Regions from separate parts of the Desulfothermus okinawensis JCM 13304 genome, predicted to be linked through region 1. Evidence: riboswitches for the same ligand, from Rfam matches in the RefSeq annotation. Region 1 holds a riboswitch; each other region holds the start of a gene.
The links. Region 1 has a riboswitch for cobalamin ahead of ACYQ0O_RS07990 (hypothetical protein). Riboswitches for the same ligand answer to the same signal wherever they lie in the genome.

Region 1 (10,557 bases):
GCATTTTAAAAAACATGGTTTTTGGGTGGCAATTACATATTATAGCTCTATGGTAAATAATACATTAATCAAAAAATTGGTGCAAAAATTTGAGGCAAATAATATAAATGTAATGGTAGTATATGGATTCCCAGCCTACATGGGAGTTAGGAAGTTTCTACTTCCCCATAAAGTGGATTTTATTATAGGGATTTCCTATAAATTTTCTGCATCATTAGATGATAATGGCAAAAATACACTAAAGGAGCTCAATGTCCCTGTTTATAATGTTATTTCCTTGCTGAATTTAAGTAAAAATAAATGGGAATTATCTAAAACTGGACTTACTCCTTTTGAGGTTAGTTTTCAGATATCCATACCTGAATTAGGTGGTATTATTGAACCCACAGTTATTAGTTCCAAAGAAAAGAGATACAATAGTTCTGTCCAAAAATATTATTTTCAAGATGAAATAATTGATTATCAAGTTGATTGGCTAATAAACAGGATTAAGGCAATGCGAAGACTCCAGATAAAAGAAAATAAATATAAAAAAATAGCAATAATTTATTACAATCATCATCCAGGTAAACAAAATATAGGTGCAAGTTATTTGAATGTTATGAAATCTTTATCCAATATATTAATTAATTTAAGAAAACAGGGATACAATATAGGAGAGAACATTAAACTAGACTATGAGACTTTAAAAAATGCAATGCTTTTGTCAGGTAGAAATGTTGGAAATTATGCAAAAGGAGAAATCCAGAGGTTAGTAGATTCTAAAAAAGTAGTACTTTTACCAATATCAAAATACAAAGAATGGATAAAAGATTGTCCTGAGAATTTTATAGCCCCAGTTATGGAAAAATGGGGAGCTCCTGAAGATAGTAAGATAATGGTTTATAAGGGAAATTTTATTATTCCAATGGTAAAGATAAGTGATAATGTTATTATCTTGCCCCAGCCATCTAGAGGATGGGGGCAGGATCCAATAAAGATGTATCATGATGTGACACTACCTCCTCATCATCAATATGTAGCAGTATATCTATGGCTTAAAAATAAGTTTAAGGCAGATGCAATAATCAATTTGGGAACCCATGGTACCCATGAGTGGATGCCAGGGAAGCAGGCTGGAACCATTTACTGGGATAATGGGGATTATCTAGTTCAAGATATACCTGTATTATATCCTTATGTAATGGACGATATAGGAGAGGCAATACAGGCAAAGAGAAGGGGCAGGGGAATAATACTTTCCCATTTAACTCCAGTTATAAAAAAGGGAAACCTCTTTGATAAATATTTAAAACTTGAAGAAAAATTAAATGAATATGAAGTTGCAAAAAATAAAAATAGCAGGGTAACAGAGGAAAAACTTTTAGAGATAAAAAGACTTGTAAAGAAAACAGGGATAGATAGGGATCTTAAGATCAAAAAGATCACAGAAGAATCTTTAGAGGATATAGAACATTATCTAATAGATCTAAAACAGCAATACCTGCCTTATGGTCTGCACACTTACGGAAAAATCCAGGACAAAGGTGCAAGGGATTTTGCAAAAACACTTGCTGAAAATTATAAGGATATCTCTAAAGACCCCATTAAATATTTTTATAGTAGGCTTAAACAAAGCGCTCAACTTGAGATAAAAAATCTAATTAATGGCCTAAATGGTAGGTATATCCCGCCAGGTCATGGAAATGACCCCATAAGGTCTCCTGACTCACTTCCCACTGGAAGAAATCTGTATGCATTTGACAGCTCCAAAATACCTTCAAAAGAGGCATATAAGGTTGCAAAAAGATTGGTGGATGAGTCCCTGGAAAAATATAAAACATACCATGGTGGAAGATATCCAGAAAAAGTAGAGGTGATCTTATGGAGTGTGGAAACATGTAGAGATGAAGGGATAAATATTTCTCAAGCCCTATATTATATGGGGATTAAGCCTGTTTGGGATTCAAAGGGCAGGGTGATAGGGGTGATACCAATTTCAGGTAAAGTGCTACAAAGGCCACGTATAGATGTGCTTATGCAACCATCTGGCCTATTTAGAGATATGTTTCCAAATATCATTCAGCTTTTAGATGATGCAGTGAAAATGGCGCAACGACAAAAGGATATTGAGAATTTTATAGCTGCTCATTCAAAAAAAATAGAAGTAGAATTAATTAAAAAGGGTGTAAAGAAAACCATGGCAGAAAAGTTGGCTGGAATACGAATATTTGGTGCGCCACCTTCTGCATATGGTACAATGGTGGCTGAACTCACAGGCAACTCTGGGATGTGGGATAATTCAACTGATATTGCAGAGGTGTATATAAATAGACTCTCATATGGCTATTCAAGGGATTTTTGGGGGAAACCTCTAAAAAACATATTTAAAACCCAGTTAAAAGATGTGGATGTGGTGGTGCATAGCCTTTCTACAAATCTATATGGAACCATGGATAATGATGATTTCTTTCAATATGCTGGTGGAGCAGTGCTTGCTGTAAGGACATTAAAGGGAAAGTCCCCTGAACTCTATGTGGCAAGAAGTGCTGATCCTAAAAATTCATTTGTTGAAGATATATCCAGGACCATAGGAAAGGAATTTAGAATTAGATATACAAATCCAGAGTGGATCAGGGCAATGATGAAAGAAGGCTATGCAGGTGCAAGGGAAATGAGTAAATTTGTGGAATATATGTGGGGATGGCAGGTAACAGTCCCATCTGCTGTTGATGATGTAAAGTGGAAACTAACATACAATGTATATGTGAAAGATTCCTATAAATTAAATATAAAAGAATTTTTTGAAAAACAAAATCCATGGGCATATCAATCAATAACAGCAAGGATGTTAGAAGCGGTTAGAAAAGGATATTGGAAGCCTAATAAAAAGATTATACAAAAATTAGCAGTAGAATATGTAACAAATGTTGTAAAAAATGGTGTTGCCTGTTGTGACCATACATGTAACAACCCTATGCTAAATCAGATGGTTGTAAATATTGTATCCATCCCTGGTGTGCTTAGCCCTAAAATAGTAGAAAAATTTAAGGCCATCCTCTCTAAGGCACTGGGAAAGACTATTGAAAAGCAATTAAAGGAGAGAAAAAAGCTTTTAAAAAGAATTGGCAATATAATAAAGGATATGAAAAATAAAAATGTAGATGGTAAAATAAATACAGCTAAAAAGATAAAAGGATTTGAATTAAAAGAAGAAACCAAAAAAGAAGATAGTGAGCTATCTTCTTCTGGAGTTCAGTGGTATTTAATGGCGCTTGTTGGAATGATTATATTTGTGATGTCAATTGGTACTATCACAAGACATAAAACAGACAGGAGATAAGATGAGATTTATAATTTATTTAATGGGAGCGGTCTTAATGTTTATACCTAAAATAACAATGGGATATTATGTATCTTTTACAGATAATAGTAATAAAAAAATTATTTTGTCTGTAAAACCTAAAAGGATTGTATCTGTTAGCCCAACAATAACAGAAATATTAGCTGAGATTGGAGCAAAGGATCTTTTAAAAGGCATTACCTATTATGATAGATATATAATAGATGGTGCAAAGATTGTTGGTGGTTTTTTATATCCATCAACAGAAAAGATAGAAGAGCTTAAGCCAGATATAGTGTTTGTTTCTAAGATTAATGCTCACAATCTGTCTCAATTGGAAAAAAATAATATTAAAGTTATACTCTTATCTCCTAATAATCTAGATTCGTTATTTAACACAATAGAGATTTTGTCAAAGATAGTTGATAGAAGAGAAAAGGGTCAAAAATTAATTGCAGATATAAAAAGACAGATAAAACATATAAAGACAAAGTTAAAACATATACCTGCCAAAAAAAGACTCAGGGTTATGAGGATAATGGGGCGTGATACAATTATGACTCCAGGTGTTGATTCTTTTCAGAACATGATAATTTCCCTTGCTGGAGGTATACCACCTCGTTTTCAGGGACCTGGGAAAATGGTAAGCGTTACAGAGGATGAATTCATTAAATTTAATCCCCAGGTGATATATGGATGTTATGGAGATAAAAAACTAATAGAAAAGATAAAAAAAACTCCTGAGTATAGTTCTATTTCTGCAATAAAAAATAATAGAGTGTTCATATATCCCTGTAGCCTTACATGTAGATTATCTGCACACACTGGTTATTTTGTTTCATGGCTTGCAGCAGATATTTATTCTGAGCAGTTTTTAAATGATAAAAACTGGGAGTACAAAGATCATAAGATTTCAGAAAAGTCATTAAAGATAGATTTAGACTATATAAAAAAGGCTGCAATTATAAAATCATATGTATTTGACTTTATAAACAAGACCCTTCTAATTCAATTTAAAAGGCCCATGTATATAGTTTCTTCTTTAGAAGGGCCAAGGGGAAATATAACATATGTGGGAAATCACTATACTCCCCCTCCATGCTGGAGAATCACACATTACCTTGGATTAGAGAAATCCAGAAATAGGATTTACAAGGCATTAAATCTGGATGAGAAAAATAGCTCTCTTTTGTTCACTGGGGCAAATATGGACAATCTCGCAGTGGCAACAAAAGAATATAAAAGTCTTAAGGTAGTAGTCATTGCCACAGCCGGGGTTGAGTCAAATGCAATGAGGATGTCAAAAGATGTAGGTAGTTATTTTGAACCAGGTACAATAAATATGATTATTTTATCCAATGCAAAACTCACCAAAAGGGCAATGACCAGGGCTATTATTACAGCCACTGAAGCAAAAACAGCAGCATTAAATGATCTGGATATAAGGAGTTCATATAATCCATTAAAATACCAGGCCACAGGTACGGGAACTGACAATATAATAGTTGTTCAGGGTGATGGTGAAATGGTACTTCACAATGCAGGTGGCCATTCAAAACTTGGAGAACTAATTGCAAGGGCTGTATATGATGCAGTAACAGAAGCTATTTCAAAACAAAACAAGATAATATTCAATAGAAATATATTTAAAAGACTTAAAGAAAGATATATAAATATATATGATATAATTTATAAAAGTCCAATTATTCCAACATATAAGAAAAATCAGTATATCAAAGAAATGGAAGGCCTCCTTTTAACTCCAGAATATGCATCTGTTTTTGATGAATTTCTCATACTATCAGATCAATATGAAAATGGCAGAATTTATAATTTATCTATGTTAAGAAAATTAGCAAAACACATAGCATCATCTATAGCAATGAATAATAATATTAAGATTAAATCTTATGTTAATGATAAATCTATTCCCCTACCCATAAGAATATGTATTGATTCAATGTTAAGTGGTATATCAGATAAATTTAATAACATTAAACATATGAGCACAAATAAAAGTAATCTAAACTAATTGTATGTGTTATGGAATGCTTGACTGACAACAACAATTGATGTACATCCATACGCATGAAGATAATAAGATGGTGTTTTGGATGTTTTGGAATAGTAATGATAATAATATATTGTAATCTAATGTTAATTTCAGGACATTGTGAACAAATAAAAGATATATCAGGGACTACTATAAAACTACCCTTTTATCCAAAAAGAATAGTATCCCTTGCTCCCAGTATAACAGAGTGTCTCTTTGCAATTGGTGCTGGAGATAGGGTAGTTGGTGTAACACAGTTTAGTAATTATCCACAAGAGGTAAAAAGATTACCAAAGGTAGGGTCATATATTTATCCAAGCATTGAAAAGATATTATCTCTAAAACCAGATCTAATTCTGGCAACTAAAGATGGGAATCCAAGGCACATAGTCTTAAAATTAAGGAATATTGGCATAAAGGTCTTTGTAGTAGATCCAAGGGATATTCACTCTTTATTTTCCACCATGCTTGTTCTGGGAAAACTAGTAGGATGCGAAAAAAAGGCCAAATCAACGGTGGACAGATTAAGAAAAGAAGTAGATAGTATCACACAAAAGGGAAAATTGTTTAAATATCCACCAAAGGTCTTTTTTCAAATAGGAATAGATCCCATGGTGACAGTTGGAAGGAATACATTAATAGATAATTTGATAAAGATAGCTGGAGGTAAAAACATCTTTGGGAGTTTTCATGGTTATCCCAGAATATCCGTTGAACAGGTAATTGGACTAAATCCAGATATTATCATAATAACTTCAATGGTCCATTCTGCTTCAAATTTAAATAGACTGAAAAGTCTCTGGGAAAAATATAAAGAGATTGATGCAGTTAAATACTCAAATGTGTTCGTGGTAAATTCAGATTTTTTTAATCGTCCCGCTCCAAGGGCGATTAAAGGACTAAAACTTTTGTCCATGATCTTTGAAAAGGCAGTAAATAAAATTAGCAATTAAAAATTGTTCAGGTGCCATTTAAGCTTAAAAGGGAATCCGGTGAGATTCCGGAACCGGCCCGCGGCTGTGATAAGGGGACGAAAGTTGCAAAAGGCCACTTTCCCCCGCCACCTTTTCAAGTGAAGGACTTGCTATTTGCAAGTAGCAGTATGTGAAGGTCAAAAACTTTTGGCTTCACCTATGTCCTTGCTTAAAAAGGTGGCGGGGAGAGGGAAGGCGCAGCGAGTAGGATGATCCTTTGAGTCAGAAGACCTGCCTGAACAATGAGATTTTTAAGTTCCTTCGGGGCAAGGGGCTTAAGACAAAAGTCTTTGGGGATAAAAACGGGAAATCCCTGAAGTCCTTAACTAATTAGGATTTCAGGGATTTTTTTATTTAAAAACCAGAAAAAGGAGGAATGGTTATGAAGACAGGAGTTATTTGTTATGTAAGGACAGACACAGAGAGATTGGATTTAGACCAGGTAAAAAATGAGTTAAAGAAGGTTTTTAAGGATGCAGACTTAATAGAAATTGCCCATTCTCCAGGGAGTGAAGAAGACATAATGAGGGCGTGGTGGCAGATGACCACCAAAGGCATGAAAAGAATTTTTCTCAGATTTGTTGAAATTGGAAGGGACATGGGAATCAAGTTTACTGGCAAAGAAATGAGATTATATGGTTAACAAAATTTATTTTACCCAGGTTTTGGCAAACTTGGGGTAGGAGGTAAGTAAAAATGAAAAAATGGATTTTTCTTGTTGGTATTTTAATCTTTACTGTTTCACAAAATTCATTTGCACAGCAAGGTAAATATTCTCTGGATACAGTGGTGGTAACTGCAAGTAGATACAAAGAATCTATAAAAGATACCCCTATGAATGTTGAGGTTATTGGACAAAAAGAGATAGAGGCATCATCTGCTAAAGATTTAGGGGAGCTTCTTGCTGAAAAAGGGATAGGCACAATTAGGGAGTATCCTGGTACTCTCACGTCAGTAGGGATCAGGGGTTTTAGGACAGATACACATGGAAATGATTTACTTGGGCATGTTCTGATCCTTTTGGATGGACGCCGTGCTGGAACAGGAAATGTTGCAAAGATCTTAACAAAAAATATTGAGAGAATTGAAATAATCAGGGGACCAGGGGCAGTACAATATGGCTCAGCAGGTATTGGTGGTGTTATAAATGTAATAACAAAAAGGGGAAAAGGAAAACCCCATGCATTTTTAGAAGGAACCCTTGGTAGCTTTAATTACCAGGATGGCACAGTGGGCTCTTCTGGAAAAATCAAGAACTTTGATTATTCATTTGCATACAGCAGGGGTAAGATGGATGATTATGACACAGCAGATAATGTAAAATATAAGAATACGGGGTATGATAAAAAAGAAGACTATTCCTTTAATGTGGGATATGAGTTTTTGCCAGGAAATAGAATTGGGGTTATTTATACAAAATTCGATACAGACAGGGCAGGTTCTCCTTCATATTTAAGTAAAAATGATTTAGACGATTATTCTGATAAGTCACTTAGTTCTGCTGATTTTATATATGAAGGAACACTTCCATCTCTGCCCATTTTCTGGAAAGTAAGATACTTTCAAGGGTATGATAAAAATAAATGGGTGGATCCTATTTTTAGTAATCCAGATGGTTGGGATGATGGTACCCCGTCTATTCAATACACAAAGCATAGAGGCGCACAGGCACAGATTACCCTAGACCTGGACAAATACACTCTTACCACTGGTTTTGATTGGGTTTATTACAAAATTGAATCCTCTTATTCACCAAAAGAGACAAAGTACAAAAATCCTGCAGGGTTTGTCCTGGCAAAAATAAAGTTACTAGATAATAGCCTTATTTTATCAGGTGGAGCCAGATACGACAAATATAAGGTAGAAATTGAAAAAGGAGAGGGTAAGGATAAAGACAAAACACATCTTTGCCCAACCATAGGAGCAGTATATCTACTTACTGACAATATAAAATTAAGGGCAAACTATGGACAAGGATATAGAATGCCCAGTGCCCAGCAACTGTCTTCAGATTATTATGTATGGGGAACACATTATAGGGGTAATCCAGATCTAGATCCAGAGAGGAGCTGGACTGCAGAAGGTGGTGTGGACACATCATTTGAGTTTTTGGATGCATCCTTTGGATATTTTTACACTTATTTTAAGGACAAAATAGAGACTAAATCAGATTATATAAATGGAGTAGTAACTTACGAAAATCATGGACAGGCAAAGATTCAGGGGATTGAGGGAAGCCTGGCTTTGTATATTGGAAAAATGTTTGATCTTCCTTTTCAAATAAAACCCTATGGAAACATAACTTATCTATTGGAGAGAAAGGATGAGGAAACAGATAAGGATCTAAAATACACAGAAAGGATGAGTGCCAGTTATGGAATATATGTCTCAGATAGAAAGGGCTTTTGGTCTAATCTGAATTTTGAATACCATGGAAGTCAGTTTGTGGATGACTGGGAATCTGGGTGGCCTGCTCCTGTAATAAAAAAAGGTGGCTTTACTGTTGCCAATTTCACAGTTGGGAAAAAGCTGGCACAAATTGGCAAATTTGGTAGCTTTTCAGTAAAAGGCGAGATTAAAAATCTTCTGGATAAAGATTATAGCTATGTTAAAGGTTTCCCCATGCCTGGTCGCTCTTTTTACATTGGGATCAGGTATGACTACTAAATCAATATGCTAGGCCCCTACTCTCCATAGAGAAGGACGGCGAATATAAGCCCCCCCTTGTTTCGCCGCCCTTCCTTATAAACTATACTTTATCTTTTCCCCTTGTTTTTATCAAATCTTCTCCTTATAGTGCTTGGTCAAAAGATCTTTTAGGAGGTGTGTATGAAAAAAGATTCAGATGTGGTAATAGTTTCTGCATGTAGGACTGCCATTGGCAAATTTGGCGGTATATTTAAAAATTTTAGGGCATCTAAACTGGCAAGTATTGTTTTGGATGAAGTAGTAAAAAGGGCAGGTATTGAAAAACAAATAGTAGATGACATTATCCTGGGAGATTGTATACAACACCCAGCAGAGGCCAATACTGCAAGAACTGCTGCCCTTATGGCCAACTTTCCTGTGGAGGTGCCTGCATGTACCATTCAAAGACAGTGCTCATCTGCCATGCAGGCAACGGAGCTTGGATATCTAAAAATAAAAAATGGCGATGCAGATGTTGTAATTGGGGGTGGTGTTGAATCCATGAGCAGTGCCTATTACTATGTTGATGGAGCAAGATGGGGTATGAGACTGCAGCATGGGGAATTTACAGATTCAATGTGGGAACTTTTACATTCAGGTAGCAGAATCCTGGGAGAGCCCATGATAATGGGTCAGACAGCAGAAAACCTGGCTGAAATGTACAATATATCCCGTGAAGAACAGGACGAAGTTGCCTTAAGGAGTCACAACAACGCAGAAAAGGCAATTAAATCGGGGAAATTTAAAGAAGAGATTGTTCCAGTTGAGTTTGAAAGAAAAGGTAAAAAATATGTATTGGATACAGACGAACACGTAAGATATGGGCTTAAGATTGAGGATCTAAAAAAATTAAGACCTGTTTTTAAGAAAGATGGCACTGTTACAGCAGGAAATTCTTCTGGATTAAATGATGGGGCTGCCGCCCTTCTGCTTATGAGTAGAAAAAAGGCAAAGGAACTGGGCCTAAAACCGCTTGCCAGGATCATTGGATTTCAGGTGGCTGGAGTGGATCCCAAAATCATGGGCTTTGGACCTGTGCCAGCAACTAAAAAGCTCCTGGAAAAGACTGGCATTTCTCTGTCAGATATTGGGCTAATTGAATTAAATGAGGCTTTTGCTGCCCAATACCTTGCCTGCGAAAAAAATCTTGGGCTTAATAGAGAAATCGTAAATGTAAATGGAAGTGGAATTGGCCTTGGACATCCAGTTGGTTGCACAGGGGCAAGGATAATAGTTTCCCTTCTCTATGAAATGAGGAGAAGAAGTGTTGGCTTAGGTCTTGCCACCTTGTGCGTGGGTGGTGGAATGGGAATGGCTACAATAATTGAAAATGAAGATTAAAATACAGGTGGTAATTTATGTCAGTTAAACCATGGCAGCTTATAAAAACAAAAAAAGACAGCTCATATAAGGTCTTTGATTTAAGAATTGATACTGCCATATCCCCAAGAACAAGGAAATCCTATGATTTTTATATCCTTGAATCAGGGCCATGGGTGAATATCATACCAATTACCAGA
Region 2 (10,557 bases), on a different contig from region 1:
TTTGGGAATAAAGGTTAATACTTCTATTATATCCTCTAATACCTTATCCATTATTTTTGCGAGTTTTTTAAAACTAAGACCAATATCTATAAACCCTTTTTTATATAGTATTCCTACCTGGTCGTCTCCACTATTTCCAATCTCTAATACCTTGGTGATAAAGTCTGCAATGTGCACCACATTTGCGAAATCTGGATGAAACTGGGCAAATCTGGGACTGTGGTGGTAGGTAAGTGCTTCTTTTGTGGTAAGTGGTAGGTTCCAGTGCTCTGCAAGCCACGCATTTACCCTGTCATGGGAAAATCCCAGTACTTTTTTTTCAGCATTAAAATATGAAATATCCTCTTCCTCTACCATTCTATTTATTTCTTCCTTTTCTTCAGGGAGCTGAACTGCAATTACCACTTTGCCTATATCGTGCAATAGTCCTGCAACGGCGAACTCTTCAGGGTCTTTTAGTTGAAGCTCTTCAGCAATAATTTTTGAGATTGTAGCACATCCCAGACTGTGTTCCCAGAGCCCAACCATGGCCTGGGTCATAACATCAAATACTGAGGTTGAAATTATTATTCCCCTGATCACATTAAATCCAAGGAGTACCAGTGCGTGCTGTATGGTATTGATCCTCCTTGGAAATCCATAGACTGGTGAATTTACCATTTTTAATACCTTGGCAGAAAGCACCTGATCCTTGGCAATGACCTCAGCAATTTGTTTAGGTGTGGAGTGTTCATCTTCTATCATTCTTGTAATTTCTTCTAGAACTGGTGGCAGGGTGGGTAAATCCTTAACTGCCAGTATTTTTCCTTTTCTTTCAGTCCTTAGATCCTCCATGTACTATCCTAATCTTCGGTCTTGTTTTTCTTTAATTGATACGTGAAATAAATGTTGAAAAATTCTTTTACCTTTTGCATCCATTTGTTATTTTTATGTTTTCTGAAGATATAATCAAGCCTATCTAGTCTTTTTTTTATTGAAAATCCATAAGCCCCTTCTCCAAGGTCCAGGGGAGTTCCCTTGACCACAATAAATTTTATACCCTGTTTTTTTAAGATGGAAAAGTGGTTTTCTGTGAGCTCCGTGCCCTGGGCAATTAAAACCATCCCGTTTTCTTTTAATACAGGTTTGGCCAATACCATTCCTGTTTTTGCCTTATCCAGAGGAATTTTTTGCATCTTTGATCCTTATTTTGGAATGTAATATTTATTTGTTATATCCCTTTTTACCTCTCCTGCTATTTCAAGCTGGATTAGCTGGGATGTGATCTCTGATGGATGAATATCCAGGTTGTCACACATCTCATCAATTCCAGCCTCACCTTTTTTCCCAAGAAAATCCAGTATTCTTTTGGTAAGGTGGTTTGAAGGTTCACTTTTTGAGGTATGTGTGAAATTATGATGATTTTTGGATTTGGGAGTTTGTAATGGGTTAATTTGATATTTGATTTCAGATAGGATATCTTCTGCATTGCGAACCAGTATTGCGCCGTTTCTTAGGAGTTCGTTGTTTCCAGCAAACAGGGGATTATCTATGGGACCAGGGATAGAAAATACCAACCGATTTTGTTCCACTGCATATGAGGCAGTGATTAAACTACCACTCCTTTTGGCAGCCTGAATAACAAGGACTCCCAGACTTAACCCACTGATTATTCTATTTCTTATTGGAAAGTTTTCTGCTGTGGGTTTTGTTGACCATGGAAATTCAGATAAGACTAGCCCTGATTTTTTGATCTCTTCTTTTAGATATATATTGGATGCAGGGTAGTTTATATCTAGGCCTGTACCTAGAACAGCGATTGTTGATCCCACTCCCCTTAACCCTCCTCTGTGGGCAATGGCATCAACCCCTACTGCCAGCCCAGAAACAACAGTGATTCCATTTTTAGACAGTTCAGTTGCAATTGAAAGGGTGAGCTTCCTGCTAAGGCCATCTATTTCCCTCGCTCCAACTATGGCCACAGAAGGATTTTTTAAAAGGGACAAATCGCCAGCATAGTAGATGATAATAGGTGGATTAGGTATCTCAAAGAGCTGTTTGGGATATTTAGGTTCAGCAAGGAGTATGTATCTGGATTTTGATTTCTCAATTAGTTCCAGTTCCCTTGATAGTCCCTTCTCCCATCTTTTTTCTTTTAAGGCTGTGACAACTTTAGGGCTAATTCCAGTGGATACCCATGTGTTTGAATTTTTAACAGCATTTTGGGCAGATTTATATATTTTGATCAGCTTTTTCCATGTCCTGGCTCCAATTCCTGGAGTATGTTTCAATATCAGTGATGAGTAAAGTTCCCCATTCTCCATCTATGGCTCCAAGACTGTTAAAAAATTTAAAGCTATGGCCTAAAGACTTGATGTTTGCCCTTTTAATGTTTAATGTTTCTTCACTTATGCTGCTTTTTTTAGACCCCTAGAGGTCTTTTTAATGTATAAGAAGTCAAACACCATTGCAACATTAACTTTGCATTAGTCAGTTATTTAAGGAGGATTTTAATGGGTGGTGAACTTTTGTATAAGTTTTTGGGCTTAGCAATTCCTGGCGGTATATTGACATTTGTTTTTGGAATTTTTTGCGGGGGTATTTTGATTTCTTTTTTTTCCATGTTATTGGGAATAATTAAAAAAGTTAAATTTTATGAAAAACTCTCTCTCCAAATGCTGAGAATGGGTTTTTTCGCATTTTGGGTGTACATAATATTGGACGTAGCATATGGTTGCTTTATGGTGCACCTCTTTAGTTTAAAAATGGAGTGGGGACAACTAAAAGAATTATTTTTCAAAAGTTCTATTTTGCAACTGGACCTTGCTCTTTTATTTGGATCTGTTGTTTTGTTTCTCATTGTTTTTTTATTAAAGGATGTTTTAAAGAAAAATCGTAATTTTTTTACTGTAATTTTAGCGTGTGTAAACATAATATTATGGCTTGGGATATATGGGGCAATAAATTTGAAGTTTTACTATTTTCATGAAAACATCTCCTTTTTAGATATACAAATGAAAGAGATTCTGTTTCCTAAAGAACTATTTCCTGTTTTAATGTTCTGGGCTTATTTGTTTTTATCCATTGGTACTGCATCTCTATATTCCACATTTTATTTAATGCTCAGAAGAAATAGAGATGATTTTGGAAGGGATTATTATAAGTTCACTATTCCTGCATGTGCTAGATGGTGGTATGCTATAATTATTTATTTAATATTTTCAATTAGTAAGGCCTTAATGGTGTTTGGAAGTTTTAGTAAGGTGCCACTTATAGTTTGGGGGATTTTGGGGGTAGAATTGTTAGTGGTACTAATAGTCTTTACTTTAAATCACAAATTGATCAAAAGTGAACATCCAATAAGGCTTAAAGAAATCATGGTATTAAGCCCCTTTTGGGGGGTACTTATGAACATACTCTTTGTCATGGGGTCTATTTTTGAATTGGGATACAATATAGTATCGGGGAAATTTTTTTAGGAGTGCCGGGGGAGGGAGTCGAACCCTCACGGGCGCGAGGCCCGCGGGATTTTGAGTCCCGTGCGTCTTCCAATTCCGCCACCCCGGCGTGAGATGGATGATTTATATTTAAATAGTTGTTAGGTGTCAAGTGTAGATTTTTAATTGAAAGGGGTTGTTGGATGATTTTAAATGAAAAATATATTGATGAACTAATTGAGTATATCCGTTCTGGAAACTTGGCCCAGGACTTTGAGTATTCTACTGAAGAAAGGAGGTATGAGATCCTGGATTTTTTGGAAAAGCTCATGGACCTTGGGGAGGTTGCAGATGAAGCAGCCACCAAAATTATATTTAAAAACACTCAACTTGGGGCCTTTTTTGAAAATAGCCAAAAATAACGGCTTTTGTTTGAAGATAATATATATGAATACTCCTTTATGAAACGAAAGCCCTGCAAGTTGTCTTTATGCCAGGGATGGTTAGAAAAAATTAACACATAACCATTATCCTTTACATACTTTTTAGATAATTTTAAAAATTTGTCCCAGGGACAAAATGCCCTTGAGAGACAAAGATCAAAGTCCTTTTCTCTCAGTTCTTCAATGTTTCCCAAAAAAAGTCCTGTATTCTTTATTTGTAGGAAATTTATCATTAAATTTATGAAAACTCCCCTTTTTTTTCTAGGTTCCACCATGAGATAATCTCCATTTTCATACAGAATCCTGAAAGGAATGCCAGGTATACCTGCTCCTGCCCCAATATCCAGCATCTTGAACTGGTTATAATGGTTTGAAAATGGGGAGGTTATGTTAAAAAAATCTGCCAGGTATATGGAATCTAAAATAAGCTCGTCAAAGATTAGTCTGGGTTCCTTGGTGCCAACCATGTTGGCTTTTTCTGCCCATTTGCTTAAATTAAATATAAAAGTGCATAATTTTGTTGTATGGTATGAATGGATATTTATACTGAGATTTGCTTCATGATTTATTTTTTTTAAGATATATCTTTCAAGAGCCTTTTTGTCCATGGGTCTTTATTTTAAAGAAAGTACTTAAACAAGACAATAATGTTTTCTGCTTATTCCATGCTGTGTCTGTGTATGTGATCTGTGTCTGTGGTCTGTAACTTCCCTATACTCACACATACACCCCCACTCACACTTTCACATACACCCTTCACCCTTCTACCTTCTACTAATAACTAAAGACTAATAACTAATCACTATTCACTTGATCCATAACCCAATCAATAATCGGAGCTAAAGAAATAGGCAGATACTTAAAAAAATTATTGACTATCAAACAAAGTTAGGTTTATCTAATTTCTCCATTAAAGGAACTAGGAGGATATATGAAAGAATTTACAATTGCCCTTGCTGGGAACCCCAATTCTGGTAAGACCACGCTTTTTAATTTACTTACTGGCGCTAGGCAGCATGTTGGAAATTATCCAGGTATTACAGTTGAGAAGAGGGAGGGATATGTAAAACATGGCGAAGTGACTCTGAGGATTGTGGATCTTCCAGGAACCTATTCTCTCACTGCCTATTCCCAGGAAGAGTTGGTGGCCAGGAATTTTATTGTAAATGAGAAACCTTCTCTAGTTGTTGATGTTATTGATGCCACAAATTTAGAGAGACACATGTATTTAGCTGTACAGTTTATGGAACTTGGTGTTCCACTAATCCTGGCTTTAAATATGATGGATGAGGTAAAAAAGAAGGGTATGGAGATAGATATTGACAGACTTTCTTCCCTTTTGAAATGTCCTGTGGTGCCCATGGTGGCCAAAAAGGGGATAGGGAAAAATGAATTAATTGAACAAGTGGTTGAATGTTCCATTAATGAAAGGGATTGGGTGCCTATTACTATTTCTTATGGACCAGATTTGGATCCTGTAATTGAAAAAATGTCAGAACTTATAAGAGAAAGTAACTTTTTAACTGAAAAATATCCTCCTCGCTGGATAGCTTTGAAGTATTTGGAAGAGGATGAAGATATATTGTGCAAGGGGGATAAGCAAGATAAAGGTGTGTCTAGTGGGTTAAAAGCACTTGCAAAAGAGGTATCAAAACACTGTGAGAAGACCCTAAACACTGTGCCAGAAGCCATAATCGCTGATTATAGGTATGGATATATAAACTCTTTACTAAAAGGAGTGATAAAAAGGCGTTTTGATACTGATAGATTGGATATATCTGATAAAATAGATAAGGTGCTTACCCATAGGTTCATTGGTCCACTCATTATGGTATTTGTCCTCTATCTTATGTTCAAGATGACTTTTTTGTTTGGGGAATATCCCCTTGCATTGATTGAGAAGTTTTTTGGGCTACTGTCTAATGTTGCATCCAAATACCTTCCGCCGGGTTTTTTTAAATCTCTTGTTGTTTCCGGGATCATAGATGGTGTTGGTGGGGTTATGAGCTTTGTTCCTCTTATAATGATAATGTTTTTCATACTGGCCTTTTTAGAAGACAGTGGGTACATGGCCAGGATGGCCTATATGCTGGATAGGGTTTTAAGGATATTTGGTCTCCACGGATATTCTGTGATGCCCTTTATCATTTCCGGGGGAATTCCCGGAGGGTGTGCTGTTCCAGGAATAATGGCCACCAGGACGCTCAGGGGACCCAAGGAGAAGATAGCAACTATTCTAACGGCACCATTTTTTTCCTGCGGAGCAAAGGTCCCTGTTTTTTTGCTCCTTGCTGGGGCTTTTTTCCCAAAAAGCGGTGACAAGATTATGTTTGCTTTGACCATTTTTTCCTGGCTATGGGCACTTGTTATAGCCAAGTTATTTAGAACCACTGTAATTCCAGGAGAATCCACTCCCTTTGTGATGGAACTTCCACCTTATAGGCTACCAACGTTAAAGGGCCTTATTATCCACACATGGGAGAGGGTCTGGCAATATTTGAGAAAGGCTGGAACAGTTATTTTACTGATCTCTATTATAATTTGGGCAGGTATGAGCTTTCCATCTCCTCCTAAAAAATTAATAGATCCCATTAACAAGAAGCTGGAGATTTTAGAGATGGAGATCTCTAAAACTGATATCACCCAGGAGAAAAAAAATGAGATTTTACAACAAATACAAAAATTAAAGGGAGAGAAGAAGAAGATATCACTTATAAATTCCTTTGCAGGAAGATTGGGTATAATGGTGGAGAATGTAACAAAAATAGCCGGGTTTGACTGGAGGAGTAATATTGCCCTTTTAGGGGGTATTGCTGCCAAAGAGGTAATTGTTTCTACCCTTGGAACTGCTTATTCTTTAGGGGAAGTTGATGTGGACAACTCCTCTTCTTTATCAAAGAGGATAGCAAGTGATCCAAACTGGAATAATATCAAGGCCATAAGTTTTATGGTCTTTGTCCTAATTTATGCTCCATGTTTTGTGTCCCTTGTTACCATTGCCCAGGAATCAAATTGGAAATGGGCTGTATTTTCCGTGACTTTTAATACCATAACTGCATTTTTGGTCTCTGTGTTAATTTATCAAGTAGGCATAAGGTTTTTTTAGCCCATTGACTTTTGTTGGGAATTTTATTAGACAGATAAAAAATAAATGAGAGATGTCTCCTAACATCTCGGAACACGGTGAAAATCCGTGGCGGTCCCGCCGCTGTAATCGGGGAGGTTGTCCTGCCTAGGGATCAGGTGTTTATCCTGGTCCGGTCACTCTCAAGGTCCACCTTGGGGGGAAGGCCGTGGGGCATACTGATGATCCGAGAGCCAGAAGACCTGTTAGGGGATATATATTTCGGAGTCCTGATGGTAAAGGGACCCGGGAAGACAAATGTGTTTTCCTGGGTCCCTTTTTTATTTGGCAAAAAATAGTGGTCCACAGCAAAAAAGGTCAAAAAAAAGGAGGTATGAGCCATGAAGAAAAGTGTTATATCCTATCGTCGCAGGTGCAAAAAACTAGGGAAAAATACCGGTCTTTCCCACTATATCCTCTTGACCCCAAAGGCCAAGAAATAGGTAAGTGGTAGCTTATGAATAAAACAACATATGTGAATACCGGTTATGGTCCCAGATTTTCTGTCCTGGAAATAGGGGTAGCTGATAGGGTTGCTGTTGTTGAAGGAGATAGTGGATTCTGGGCAATTATAGATTCATCTGAGCTTCCAGAGGTGCTTGGAGGGAGACTTACAGAGGACTTCCTCAAAAAGGAGAAGGAGTTCAAAGAGGAGATGGAGAATCTCAGGTTCAAGCTGCCTCCATCTGCTGTTTACTTTAACCCCACAGATAGGTGTAATTTTGACTGCACCTACTGCTATCTCCCCAGGGATAGGAGGAAAAACGGCATTTCAATGAGTGGTGAAGAGGTCTGTTCCCATCTGGGAAAGCTCCTATCCTTTTTTAAAGAAGTCCTTGGAGATGAGGCCAAACCCCAGGTGATATTCCACGGTGCTGAACCAATGATGGCAAAAGAGGCTGTTTTTGAGGGGATATCAAAATACAAAGACCACTTTCTCTTTGGCATACAGACAAATGGGACCCTTTTAAATGATGAGGACCTTAGGTTTATTAAGGAGAATCAGGTTGGACTTGGTATATCCCTGGACGCTCCAGTGGAGGAGCTTGCCAATACCACAAGGAAGAGTTGGTCGGGAAAAGGTGGGTTTAAAAAGGTAGTTGAAGTTATTGAAAAACTATCAGATTATCCTGCATACAATGTGATTACCACTGTTACAAAATACAATGTGTCAGTGCTAAAGGACCTGGTTAAGTTCTATTTTGATCTAAGTGTTCCAGTGATCATGCTAAATCCCGTTCGTTGTACCCAGGAAGGTGGAAGACTCTCTAAACCAGATGACATGGTGTTTTTAAAGGAAATCACAGAGGCACTGGATTATAGTTATGAGCTCTATGAAACTTCAGGGAGAAAGGTAGTAGTAGCCAACTTCGCAAATATCCTTGCAGGAATCCTGGGACCTACTGGTAGGAGACTTATGTGTGATATATCTCCATGTGGTGGAGGAAGGTGTTTTTTTGCACTGGCTGCCAATGGAGATATCTTCCCGTGTAGTGAATTTATTGGCATACCAGAGTTTAAGGCGGGAAACATAAAGGATGATTCCATATCTGATATCCTGAAAAGAGACCAGATTAAGATGGTGACCAGTAGAATGGTTGAAAAGATAGAACCATGTAAATCCTGTGCTGTGAGACATTTTTGTGGTGCTCCCTGTCCAGCAGAGGTCTATATGCTCAATGGAGATCTAAACACCGTTGCACCATTTTGTAATTTCTACGAAGGACTTATTAGATATGCCTTTAAGGTGATATCCCTTGGCAGGGAAAACGCCTATCTCTGGGATGGCTGGGAAGAGGAAACTGAATGTACTTATAATTTTGCTTAAACATTATGAGGCTGTGGACCACTATTTACAAATTTTTCTAAAAAATTTGTTCTTGACTTGGAAAAGAAAATCAATATAATCAACTCTCGTTGCATTGATCCCCGGTAGCTCAAGCGGCAGAGCGGGTGACTGTTAATCACCATGTTGGCGGTTCAAGTCCGCCCCGGGGAGCCAGAAAAAGCAAAATAATTAAGGCCACTTAGAGAGAGTCTCTAGGTGGCTTTTTTGGTTTTGAAATTAGTCACCTTTTGCGAGATTGGGGTGGAGACTTTGGGGGGAAGTTTCTTTGCAAACCACCATTTTTAATTGCTTGGGTTGAAACAAAGGGTACATTCCTATCTAAACTGCCTTAATTGACCAACTCATTTGCTATAAGCTCTGCCTGTTTTAAAAGAGTTTCCGTGGCAAGCTGCTGCATATCTGGAGGATAGCCAAATTGCCTTAAGGTTCTTTTGATGATGACCCTTAATTTTGCCCTTGCACTTTCCCTTATTGTCCAATCTATGCTTGTGTTTTTCTTTACTTTATTAAATAAAACAGTAGCAAGTTCTCTGAGTTTCTCTTTTCCCATAAGTTCTCTTGCGCTTTCATTATCAGCAACTGCACAATAAAAGGCATACTCATAATCAGATAATCCCATTTCTTCTGGCTCTTTATCACTTTCTTTTATCTCTTTTGCAAGTTTTATAAGCTCATCTATAACTTCAGCTGCTGTTAAAATTTTATTGTTATATTTTCTTATTAAATCTTCCAAGGATTGCATAAGGGATTTACTTTTTACAAAATTTACTTTCATTCGTCCTTTGATTTCATCATTAATAAGTTTTTTTAAGGTTTCAATTGCCAAATTCTTATGTTTTAACTCTTTTATCTCTTCTAAAAATTCATCAGATAAAATTGAAATATCAGGCTTTTTCAATCCTGCTGCATCAAATATGTCAATAACACCATTTGAGGATATGGCTTTGTCTATAATCTGTTTTATTGCTGTCTGATAATTTTCAATGGTTCCTTCATTTTTTGTGTTAAATTTTATAAGCCTTGATTTTACAGCTTGAAAAAACGCTACTTCCTCTTTTACTTTCATGGCTTCAGGGTGGGGCACTGCTATTGCAAAGGCCTTTGACAGTGCAGTAACAGCATCAACATATCTTTTTTTCCCATTTTCAAGCCCAAGGATAAAATCTTCTGCTTCAAGTATGATATTGAGCTTTTGGGAAGTATCTGCATTAAAATATCTTTTGTAGTCAAAACCATAAAGCATATCCCTGACGACTTCTAACTTTTCAAACATTATCCTTAGTGCTTCTTCCTGTAGTTTAGCAGGGTCTCCTTTGCCACCACTTTCTGCATAAAAAGATAAAGCCTCTTTTAAATCTGAAGCTATACCTATATAGTCAACTATAAGCCCACCTGTTTTATCCTTATAAACTCTATTTACCCTTGCTATTGCCTGCATTAAGGTATGGCCTTTCATTGGCTTATCAATATACATAGTGTGGAGACAGGGCACATCAAAACCTGTTAGCCACATATCTACAACTATTACAAGCTTTAGCTCGTCTTCTGGGTCCTTAAATCTATCTGCAAGGATTTTTCTCTGTTCTTTTGTTAAATAAAATTTTGAAATTTCAGGTCCATCTGAAGATGATGTTGTCATCACAACCTTTATTTTTCCTTTTTTTAACTCATCGCTATGCCACTCTGGACGAAGTTTTATTATTTCATCATAAAGACTAGCAGCAA
Region 3 (10,557 bases), on a different contig from region 1:
GGTCCCCCCTAAAGGCCATATCAAAAAATGGCTTTATTATTTTTGTGATTTTAGCTAAGGCCTGCCCCCTATGGCTTAATCTATTTTTCTCCTCAAGAGAGAGACAGGCTGCACACATGCCCAATTTTTCGTCAAAAAATATGGGATCATAGCCAAATCCCTGGTCACCTTCAGGCTGAAAGGCAATCTTTCCCCTCCAAATTCCCTGGGTCACAACATAATCGCCAGTCTTTGCATACAAAACCATAACACACCTAAATTGTGCCCCACGCCTATCAAAAGGTATGTCTTTCATAAGTCCAAGGAGCTTTTTGTTTTTTTCCTCATCTGTTGCACCTTCCCCTGCAAACCTCGCAGAATAGACACCAGGTCTTCCAGAAAGTGCATCCACCTCCAGGCCTGAATCATCTGACAGGGCAGCATAACCGGTTTTTTCACATACATATCTTGCCTTATATAAGGCATTGCCCTCAAAGGTCTGCTCTGGTTCTGGAATATCCCCAATTTCGGGAAAGTCTCTAAGACTTAACAGCTCAATGCCCAAATCCTTTTTCAAAATTATATCTTCAATCTCTTTTATTTTTCCCTTATTTTTCGTTGCTAACACAAGCTTCATACACTCTCCTAAAATTGAGGTTGACACAATAAAAAACTAAAATTAAACCCCAAATACCCATAATGCATACTCTTAATCTCAAGAAATCAAAAAATAAAGTCAAGTAATTTAATGTAAACCCAAAAAAGTAAATGTATTGGATATATTATAAAGAAAAACATTAAACCCCAAAAAATGGATAAAAAAAAGTTATACACCATAAGTCTGGGATGCCCCAAAAATTTAGTGGACACAGAGACAATGCTGGGCTCCCTTAACCATTTGTGCGTACCCATATCCTCTGCAAAAGATGCAGACATTATATTAATAAATACATGTGCATTTATAGAGGATGCGACCCAGGAGTCAATTGATACTATAATTGAAATAATTGAAGAAATAAAAAACAGGGATAATAAGCCCGTTTTTATTGTAACAGGCTGTCTTGTAAACAGATATTATAAAGACTTATTAAAAGAACTCCCAGAGGTGGATTTGTTTTTGCCAATAGGTGATCAACATAAACTAAAAGAGATAGTTGCTAGATACTTTTCAAAAAAACCATTAACCACAAATATGAAAAGAATTATCTCCACTCCACCATCCTATGGATATCTGAAAATAGCAGAGGGATGTAATAATAGGTGTAGTTTCTGTATTATTCCAAAGATCAGGGGTCCACTTAGGTCTTTTCCACAACAGGAATTAATAGACCAGGCAAAATATATACTCTCCACAGGGAGAAAGGAAATAGTTGTAGTTGCCCAGGACGTAACCTCATATGGAAAGGACTTACAAGGGAAAAATAGTCTATACACATTATTAGAAGGGCTATCAAAGCTAGAAGACCTGGTATGGCTTAGGCTCCTATATTTATATCCAAAGGGGATAACTGAGGATTTTCTTAAATTTTTGAAGGAAATAACTCCGCCCTTTATCCCTTACTTTGATATTCCCCTGCAACACTCGCATCCAGAAATTTTAAAAAAAATGGGAAGGCCCTTTCAAGTGGGAGTTGAAGAGATTGTCCAATTAATAAGAAAATATTTTGAAAATGCAGTTGTGAGGACAAGCTTTATTGTTGGGTTTCCTGGAGAAGAGAATGAACATTTCCACCACCTGGTTCGATTTGTGGAAAAAATGAAGTTCCACCATGTGGGGATATTTTCTTACTCTGCTGAAGAGGGAACTGTTGCAGCAAAATACTCACACCATGTTCCAGAAGATGTTAAAGAGGAGAGAAAACAAATAATAATGGAAATCCAAAAAACCATAAGCAGGAATCATCTAAAATCCTATAAAGGTAAGAGGCTAAAGATTTTAATAGACAAAAAGAGTAGTCAGTGGCCCACCTTATACGAAGGCAGGCCATGGTTCTTTGCCCCTGAAATTGATGGGACATTCTATGTATCTGGGGAGAAAATTGGACCTGGAGATATGGTGGATGTAGCGGTCCAGGACACCTATGACTATGACTTATCTGGGATTATTTGAGCCTGTTTTGACCCAGTATTTATCTTTAATCCCTTTGACTTCAGAAAATTTAGAAATAAGAGACAAAATAATATTGCTTTAAAATAAACATTTTGATATCAATGGGCAAATTTTGGTTAGGGGGTATTACGTTAATGATAAACACAAGACCTATTAAACACAGCGAATTTTTAAATGGAGACATTCCAGTGGCAGAAGATTCCAGCTTTTCTTCCATGCTAGAAGATTATTTAGAAAAGGATTTCTTAGACATTGAAGATGGAACAATTGTTAAAGGTAGAGTGGTTAGGATCGATCCAGACAAGGTATTGGTGGATGTAAATTTCAAATCTGAGGGACAGATCCCAATTGAAGAATTCCAAGATAGCGATGGAAATTTGGATGTAAAAGAAGGGGATAAGGTTGAGGTATTTGTTATCCACAAAAATGATTTAGAGGGCACTATTTCTCTCTCCTACAAACGTGCCAAGAAGATGAGGGTGTTGGATGAACTGGAAAAGATTCAAGAAGAAAATCAAAATGTTCCGGGTAAAATTGTAAAAAGGATAAAAGGTGGATACACAGTAGAGGTCTTAGGGATTGAGGCCTTTTTACCAGGCTCCCATGTGGACCTTAGGCCAGTTCCAGACATGGATGCACTGGTTGGGGAGAGATTTGATTTTAGGGTACTAAAGATAAATAGAAAGAGAAGCAATGTAATAGTATCTCGTCGAGTAATCCTGGAAGAGGAAAGGGAACAAAGGAGAAAAGAGCTCATTTCCACCCTGAAAGAGGGGATGGTAGTCAAAGGAAAAGTCAAGAATATAACTGATTATGGAGTATTTATAGACTTAGGTGGATTGGATGGTCTGCTCCATATAACAGATATGTCGTGGAAAAAGATCAAGCATCCAAAAGAGATGGTGCAGCTAGGAGACACATTGGAGCTCATGGTCTTAAACTATGACAAAGAAGAAAATAAAGTATCCTTAGGGCTTAAGCAACTGGTTCCCAATCCATGGGAAGATATACACAAAAAATATCCTGAAGGGTCTAAGACCCTTGGAAAGGTCACAAACATTGTGGACTATGGCGCTTTTGTGGAATTGGAGCCAGGGGTTGAAGGACTGGTACACATCTCTGAGATGTCCTGGACTAGAAAGCTAAAACACCCATCCCAAATGGTCCAGTTAGGTGATGAAGTTGAGGTTGTTGTCCTTGGCATTGACACTGATAAGAAGAGAATTTCCCTTGGGATGAAACAGGTTAGACCAAATCCATGGGATATAGTTGCTGAAAAATATCCAGAAGGGACTGTCTTAGAGGCCCCAATTAAAAATATCACTGATTTTGGAATTTTTGTTGGCATAGAAGAGGGTATTGATGGCCTAATCCACGTATCTGATATATCCTGGACAAAAAAGATACATCATCCAGGGGAGCTATACAAGCCTGGTGAAATTATAAGGGCTAAAGTACTCACTGTTGATAAGGAAAATGAAAAATTCACATTGGGTATTAAACAACTCACAGAAGACCCCTGGTTAAAGATCCCAGAAAAATATCCTGAGGGAACTTACGTCACAGGAAAGATTACCAATATCACTGACTTTGGTCTTTTTGTAGAAGTGGAAGAGGGAATTGAAGGGCTTGTATATATTTCAGAGGCAAGCGATAAAAAGATACAGGACGCAAATGAACTCTATAAGGTCGGTCAAGAGGTAACTGCAAAGGTAATCAGGGTAAGTGCAGAAGAGAGAAGGCTTGGGCTATCTGTGAAACAATACTTAGAAGATGAGGCAAAGAGGAAAATAGAAGAAGAGAAAAAGCGGAAAAAAGATGCTGGAAGCAATTTAGGTGAGCTAATTAAACAAAAATTGGAAAATGATAAACAGTAAGCCCAAATTTAGTCAAAGACACCCATTTATTTTTGGACTATTTTTGATTATATTGGCTGTGGTACTTATAATCAGTACCATGGCCTTTTTTTCATATATAAAGGGCAAGGTATCAATTCCTTTTTTGCAATCAAAAAAAATCGGACTTGTGAATATTTCTGGAACCATTACAGATTCCAGAAAATATATAGATTGGATAGATAAACTAAAAAATGACTCTCATGTTGTAGGGGTAATTTTGAGGATAAACTCACCAGGGGGAGTGGTCGCCCCATCCCAGGAAATATATGAGGCAGTAGCAAGTTTGGACAAAGTAAAGCCTGTTGTGGTTTCCATGGGTAGTGTAGCTGCATCAGGGGCATATTATATTAGTTGTGGTGCAAGGGCCATTGTGGCAAATCCAGGAACTATAACGGGTAGTATAGGAGTGATTGCAAATTTGATTTCCATTGAAGACCTCTTAAAAAAATTGGGGGTGGAAGATCAATCCATTGCAACTGGTAAATTCAAAATGGCTGGCTCCCCTCTAAAAAAACTAACCGAGGAACAAAGAAGATACTTAAAGGGATTAATTGACAATCTGTACAACCAGTTCATAGAAGCAGTGGTCAAGGGTAGAAAACTGGAGAAAAAAAAGGTATTATCCATCTCCGATGGAAGGGTATTTACAGGGCTGCAGGCAAAGGAACTGGGCCTTGTGGATTATCTGGGAAATATGTCCAAGGCCATAAAAATTCTAAAAAAATTATGTAATACATCAGAAGAAATTGAAATAATAGAAGGACCACAAAAAAAAGAGCCTTTGATAAAAAGGATCCTTGGGGCAGCAAAAAATAGCTCCCCTTTTAATTTAAGTGAGGGGTTTTACTATATGTGTCCTTTATACATAAAATAAAGGGAGGGATAAATGCATACATTGCTTGAACTTATAAAAAACATGAGCCATTCAACAATCCAGGGATTTTTTGGGGTAGTGGGGATATTTGTATTTTTAATTACAATGGTTGGCTCTGGGATATACAGGGTGAAACAGCAACTTGAAAAAGATAAATCCCATTAAAAATTTAATAAGTGTCCTTTACTACTTTATCAGCTGTTTCAAATACAGATGAATACCCTTCTTTTAAATATAGGGTAATATAGTACTCACCATATTCTCCCTGGGAATACAACTTATAATTAAATGGCATAATAATAACTTCAGGATTTAAGTTTATCTCTTCTAAAAAAGGAGTCAGTTTTTCCGTTATTTCAAGGGACCAGATGGTTCCCATATCATCAAATGCATCTAAATCATGGGTTATTTCTGGATCTAATAGATGACATACAAGATATATTTCATCGGTTTTTAAAGGATCCTTTGGTGAATCTGAGTGTATAAATACCTCAACTACCCTTTTATCTAAAGATACAATCTTTTCTGCAACTTTTTTTAAAATTTCCAAGCTTTTCATATAACTCCCCTTAAATACTGGTTGCAGTATCCATTTTATTTTGTTCCTCTATAGCCCCTTCAATACAATTGATTAAATCTTCTTTTTTGGCCATATTTGAATCATAAAGTGCAATCTGCAAATTGATTGCCCTTTGCACTATGGGTTTTGTAATGTCAAAAAATCCTTTTAGAGATAAAATAGCATTTGGGATGTCCCCCCTATGGGCAAAACAAAGGCCTAAATAAAGGGACACAAAATTGCTTTTAACTCCCCTTTTTTTTAATTCCAAAAATTCCTTCATGGAATTTTTTATATCCCCTAGTTTGTAATAACAATAGGCCAATTTTTGCCTTGCAACTAAATTATCTGATCTTTCCTCAACCATTTTAAGATATATATCCCTGGCATCTTCATATTTACCCTGTGACAAATATTCGTCTGCCTTTTTTGCATCTTTGTTTGTAAAGGAAGAAGCCCTAGATGGTTTAGTTGAAAATCGCTGTCTAAAGGCAAATAAAAAATCCCGCCTGCTTAGATAGGTCTTTTTCATAAAAATCCTCTTATTATTAAAGTATTCGCCCAAGTTTATCAAAATGACAAACTTGGGCTAATGTCACTCAAATATCCGACATCAAGAATTTTTGGGATTTTATACACTAAGGATGCCTATGACAAGGGGTAATTGATAAAAAATTTTGCTATTTGTTGACAAAGCATATGGATATGAGATAAAAAAGCTGCATCAGGTGCCGTTAGGCTTAAAAGGGAATCCGGTGCAAATCCGGAACCGGCCCGCGGCTGTGATAAGGGGACGAAAGCTGCAAAAGGCCACTTTCTTCCCCGCCACCTTTTTAAGCAAGGACATAGGTGAAGCCAAAAGTTTTTGACCTTCACAAACTGCTACTTGCAAAGAGCAGGTCCTTCACTTGAAAAGGTGGCGGGGCGGGAGGGAAGGCGCAGCAAGTAGGATGATCCTTAGAGTCAGAAGACCTGCCTGAGTAAAATTTAAAATATTGCCCTCGGGACATGGGGCTATATTTTAAATTGGGGATAAAAAAGGGAAATCCCTGAGATTTTTTAATCTCAGGGATTTTTTTATTAAAAAATACTTGATACTTAAAAAATAATAATATATCCTACATACACTTTTTTAAAAAATAACACAAAAAATGCAAAAGGAGGATTTATGGTATCAAAAAAAATCTTATTCATGGCCTTAGTCTTTCTTGTATCCACCACATTTAAGAGTTATGTCCATGCCTATGACATTACAAAAGAACTCTCATTAGATGTGTCCATATCTGGGGCATATCAGTATATGGACTATGATTCTAATAACACTGACGATAGTCTGGGAAGGGGCAGTGTATCATCAGACATTGGTTTTAATTTCCATCCCACGGACATAGACGAGTTGCAGCTCACCTTTAGTTTTGCAGCAGGAAATAGTTTACATAATAATTCTCCATTTATGTTCTCATCCTATGCAGAAGACCTTGAAGACGATGTAAAGGACATTAATGGAAGGAGTAGGGACTATCTATTGGAGGCATGGTATAAACATACCTTTAACATATCCCAAGATATATCTCTGTCAGGTACTTTTGGGATAATTGACTCCACTGCATACTTGGATGCAAATGAATTTGCCAACGACCAGGCAACTCAATTTATGAATGAGGTATTTGTAAACAATCCCCTATTAAATTTACCTTCTTACGATATTGGAGGAGTAGTTGAGCTATCCATTAAGAACTTTTATATAAAGGCCCTTGGAATGAGCACAAAGACAGATAAATGGGAGACACCAGATGAGGACGATACAAAATCCTATAATTACTATGGGGCAGAAATAGGATACAATCTAAACACGCCCCTGGGCCAAGGCAATTACAGGTTAACGGGATATGAAACCACTGAAGAATTTCAAGGATGGAAGGGTTCAGAAGAAAGATATCAGGGAATTGGAGTATCAATAGATCAAAAATTAGGAGACATATTTGGAGTATTTTTCAGATTTGGATGGCAGGACGACGATGCAATAGTTGATTTTGATACCATGTATTCAGGTGGAATCAATATAAACGGTAAACTATGGGGAAGAGAGGATGATGAAATAGGTGTTGGATATGCATATCTAGACGGTGCTGACAAGGCAGACGTGGACAACACCCAGGCAGTGGAAGGATATATAAAATTCAAGGTAACTGACTACAGTCATCTGTCACTGGATATCCAATATATGGATGATAACTACAAACACAATATAGATGATACTGATGGTTTCATATACGGGGTCAGGTATGTAGTAGAGTTTTAGCAAGCCCAAAGCACTCTTTATTCTATAGGACCTGGATTCGCAGTTTGAAAAATAATCCTCCCTTATGGCGAATTCAGGTCTCTTTTTATTTCCTATTTCTTTTTCAAAATAATTCTGCAATCAGCAACGCTAATACCCATATTCTCATCATGGACAATAAGGGGATTTATATCCAACTCCTGGATCTCTGGATGATTTACCATCAAATGGGATATCTTCATTATAGCTTTTTCTAAACCATCTATGTCTTTTCTCTTATCCCCCCTAAATCCTTCAAGGAGTTTATATGCCCTTATACCTTGGACCATTCTCCTAATATCTCCTCTAGATAGGGGGGCTATTCTAAAGGACACATCTTTAAAAACCTCAACAAAAACCCCTCCAAAGCCAAACATAACAAGGGGACCAAATCTTGGATATCTTGTTGCACCAACTATACATTCTATACCCCTTGGAGCCATTTTTTGTACAAGTACACCATGAATCTTTGCATCTTTTTTATACTCATACGCATTTTTCACTATTTTATTAAAACCCTCTCTTATTTCCTTTTCTGTGGAAAGATTGACAAGGACTCCTCTGGCATCTGATTTGTGGAGTATATCAGGGGATACTATCTTTAGGACCACAGGAGAGCCTATCTTTCTGGCAATGTCTGCAGCCTCATCTTCAGTTGTTGCAAGTTCCATTGGCAAAACATCAAAATCATATGCCCTTAAGAGGTCCCTGCACTGTATCTCAGTTAGCCTTGTTTCATCCTCCTCCACATACCCTCTTATTAATTCCTCTGCCCTTTGTCTGTCATAGGTAACTTCTATTTCCTCGTAGGTCTCCCTGTGTAACCAGCTATTAAATTTATACAGGGCACCCAGGGCCTTGGCAGCATTTTCTGGAAAACTAAAGACCGGATATCCATGTTCCTGGAGATAGTGTACACCTGAAGATACATCCACAACCCCCATGAAACAGGATACTATGGGCTTATTGGTGGTAGACGCAACCCTGACGATTGCTTCAGCAGTTGCCCTTGCATCTGTCATAGACTGGGGAGTTAGAATAACCAGAGCCCCATCCACATTTGGATCAAATATAACTGTCCTAAGGGCATTTTCATACCTATCTGATGTGGCATCTCCAATTACATCAATGGGATTGTGTATATTGGCAGTAGGGGGAAGATATTTACTTAATTTCTCTTTTGTCTCATCTGTTAATTCTGCCAGTGTTAAACCTGTTGTTACAGTAACATCTGTTGCAACTATTCCAGGACCACCAGCATTTGTTATAATGGCCACCCTATTTCCTGCAGGTACCTTTGTCCTGATCTTACCCAGAGGAGTTTCACTCTTATATGTAAATGCTGTGGCAAAATCAAAGAGCTCATTTATGGTCTCTGCCCTAATAATCCCTGTTTGGTCAAATATTGCACTGTAAACTGCATCTGAACCTGCTATTGCTCCTGTGTGAGATGCTGCAGCCTTTGCACCTGCAACTGTTCGACCAGACTTAATCACCAATAGGGGTTTTGGATTGTCCCCAGATGTTATTTTTTTTGCAGTATCAATAAAATCCCTTGCCCTTCTTAGTTCCTCTAGGTATATCATTATCACTTCTGTATCAGGGTCATTGTAAAAATACTCCATTAAATCAACTTCATCCACATCTGCTTTATTTCCTATGGATATAAATTTTGAAAACCCAAATTCCCTATCTGCTGCAAAATCCAAAACTGCAGTACAAAGGGCTCCGCTCTGGGAAATAAAAGATATCTTTCCAGGCTGTGGCATTCTCCTGGAAAAACTTGCATTTAAACGTACATTGTCAAGGGGATTTATCACACCAAGACAGTTAGGTCCAACCAAACGGACTCCAGCTTCCCTGCACATATTTGCAATTTCCTGCTCTATTTTCGCACCTTCACCACCAACTTCCTTAAATCCTGCTGAAACTATAACAATCCCACCCACCTGCTTTTCTATTGATTGTTTCACTGCCTCCATGGCCAACTTTGGAGGCAAAATAATAAAAGACAGGTCCACTGGGTCTGGTATATCCAATATGGTTGGATAGGCCTTCACACTTACAACAGATTTGGCCCTTGGATTTACAGGAAATATGACCCCCTTAAATCCACCCTTTAAAACATTTAAAAATATATCATGCCCTACCTTGCCAGGGGTAGTTGAAGCACCTATAACAGCCACAGACTCTGGAGAGAATATGGCATCTAAACCCTTTTTCATATTTATCTCCTTTTTTCTTAAGATTTATTTAGTTATAATCTTTTCCCAGAAAGAATCAACTTGGAAAGATCAAAGTGGATGTTTTTGTTGGTTGCAAGTATATTGGGGGAATAGAGTGACAATGGATTGGTATTATAATCTGTGACCATACCTCCTGCCTCCCTCACCATAAGCCAACCAGCTGCAATATCCCATGGTTTTAGTCCCTGTTCAAAAAAACCTTCAAATCTCCCACAGGCAACATAAGCAAGATCAATTGCAGCAGCACCCATTCTCCTGAGTCCCTGACAGGAAAGCAGCACTGATTTAATAGGTGGGATCACCTGTTCTATTTTGTCCTTTATATCGTATGGAAATCCTGTTGCAATAAGAGAATTTTTTAAATCCTTTTGTTTAGAGACTCTTATCTTTTTCCCGTTTAAATAAGCACCTTTGCCCTTACATGCTGAAAAGACCTCATCAATTATTGGTAAATTTATGACCCCTAAAACCACCTCTCCTTCATACCACAAGGCAACTGAGGTGGCCACCATTGGCAGTGAATGGGCAAAATTGGTGGTGCCATCTAAGGGATCAACTATCCAGATAGGCC

Region 2: it holds a riboswitch for cobalamin, as region 1 does, so the genes downstream of both, cbpB (peptide-modifying radical SAM enzyme CbpB) here and ACYQ0O_RS07990 (hypothetical protein) in region 1, are expected to answer to the same signal.
Region 3: it holds a riboswitch for cobalamin, as region 1 does, so the genes downstream of both, ACYQ0O_RS08435 (carbohydrate porin) here and ACYQ0O_RS07990 (hypothetical protein) in region 1, are expected to answer to the same signal.

The regions. Positions count from the first base shown of each region.
Region 1 covers NZ_BAAIEW010000017.1:50,310-60,866, forward strand. Annotated here, with positions in the region: gene ACYQ0O_RS07975 (cobaltochelatase subunit CobN) at 1-3,322, shown strand, start outside; gene ACYQ0O_RS07980 (adenosylcobinamide amidohydrolase) at 3,324-5,354, shown strand; gene ACYQ0O_RS07985 (ABC transporter substrate-binding protein) at 5,411-6,328, shown strand; cobalamin riboswitch at 6,321-6,602, shown strand; gene ACYQ0O_RS07990 (hypothetical protein) at 6,732-6,992, shown strand; gene ACYQ0O_RS07995 (TonB-dependent receptor plug domain-containing protein) at 7,046-9,016, shown strand; gene ACYQ0O_RS08000 (thiolase family protein) at 9,179-10,378, shown strand; gene ACYQ0O_RS08005 (NUDIX hydrolase) at 10,396-10,557, shown strand, end outside.
Region 2 covers NZ_BAAIEW010000035.1:20,591-31,147, forward strand. Annotated here, with positions in the region: gene ACYQ0O_RS11985 (HDOD domain-containing protein) at 1-834, opposite strand, end outside; gene ACYQ0O_RS11990 (hypothetical protein) at 843-1,175, opposite strand; gene dprA (DNA-processing protein DprA) at 1,185-2,303, opposite strand; gene ACYQ0O_RS12000 (hypothetical protein) at 2,493-3,458, shown strand; tRNA gene ACYQ0O_RS12005 (tRNA-Leu) at 3,462-3,546, opposite strand; gene ACYQ0O_RS12010 (hypothetical protein) at 3,620-3,838, shown strand; gene ACYQ0O_RS12015 (16S rRNA (guanine(527)-N(7))-methyltransferase RsmG) at 3,802-4,467, opposite strand; gene feoB (ferrous iron transport protein B) at 4,791-6,965, shown strand; cobalamin riboswitch at 7,009-7,208, shown strand; gene cbpB (peptide-modifying radical SAM enzyme CbpB) at 7,441-8,811, shown strand; tRNA gene ACYQ0O_RS12030 (tRNA-Asn) at 8,910-8,985, shown strand; partial or broken gene ACYQ0O_RS12035 (DUF3387 domain-containing protein) at 9,161-10,557, opposite strand, start outside.
Region 3 covers NZ_BAAIEW010000019.1:14,392-24,948, forward strand. Annotated here, with positions in the region: gene rdgB (RdgB/HAM1 family non-canonical purine NTP pyrophosphatase) at 1-616, opposite strand, end outside; gene rimO (30S ribosomal protein S12 methylthiotransferase RimO) at 791-2,089, shown strand; gene ACYQ0O_RS08410 (30S ribosomal protein S1) at 2,305-3,966, shown strand; gene sppA (signal peptide peptidase SppA) at 3,953-4,861, shown strand; gene ACYQ0O_RS08420 (hypothetical protein) at 4,874-5,026, shown strand; gene ACYQ0O_RS08425 (hypothetical protein) at 5,031-5,420, opposite strand; gene ACYQ0O_RS08430 (tetratricopeptide repeat protein) at 5,431-5,952, opposite strand; cobalamin riboswitch at 6,130-6,414, shown strand; gene ACYQ0O_RS08435 (carbohydrate porin) at 6,589-7,722, shown strand; gene ACYQ0O_RS08440 (acetate--CoA ligase family protein) at 7,815-9,965, opposite strand; gene ACYQ0O_RS08445 (inositol monophosphatase family protein) at 9,998-10,557, opposite strand, start outside.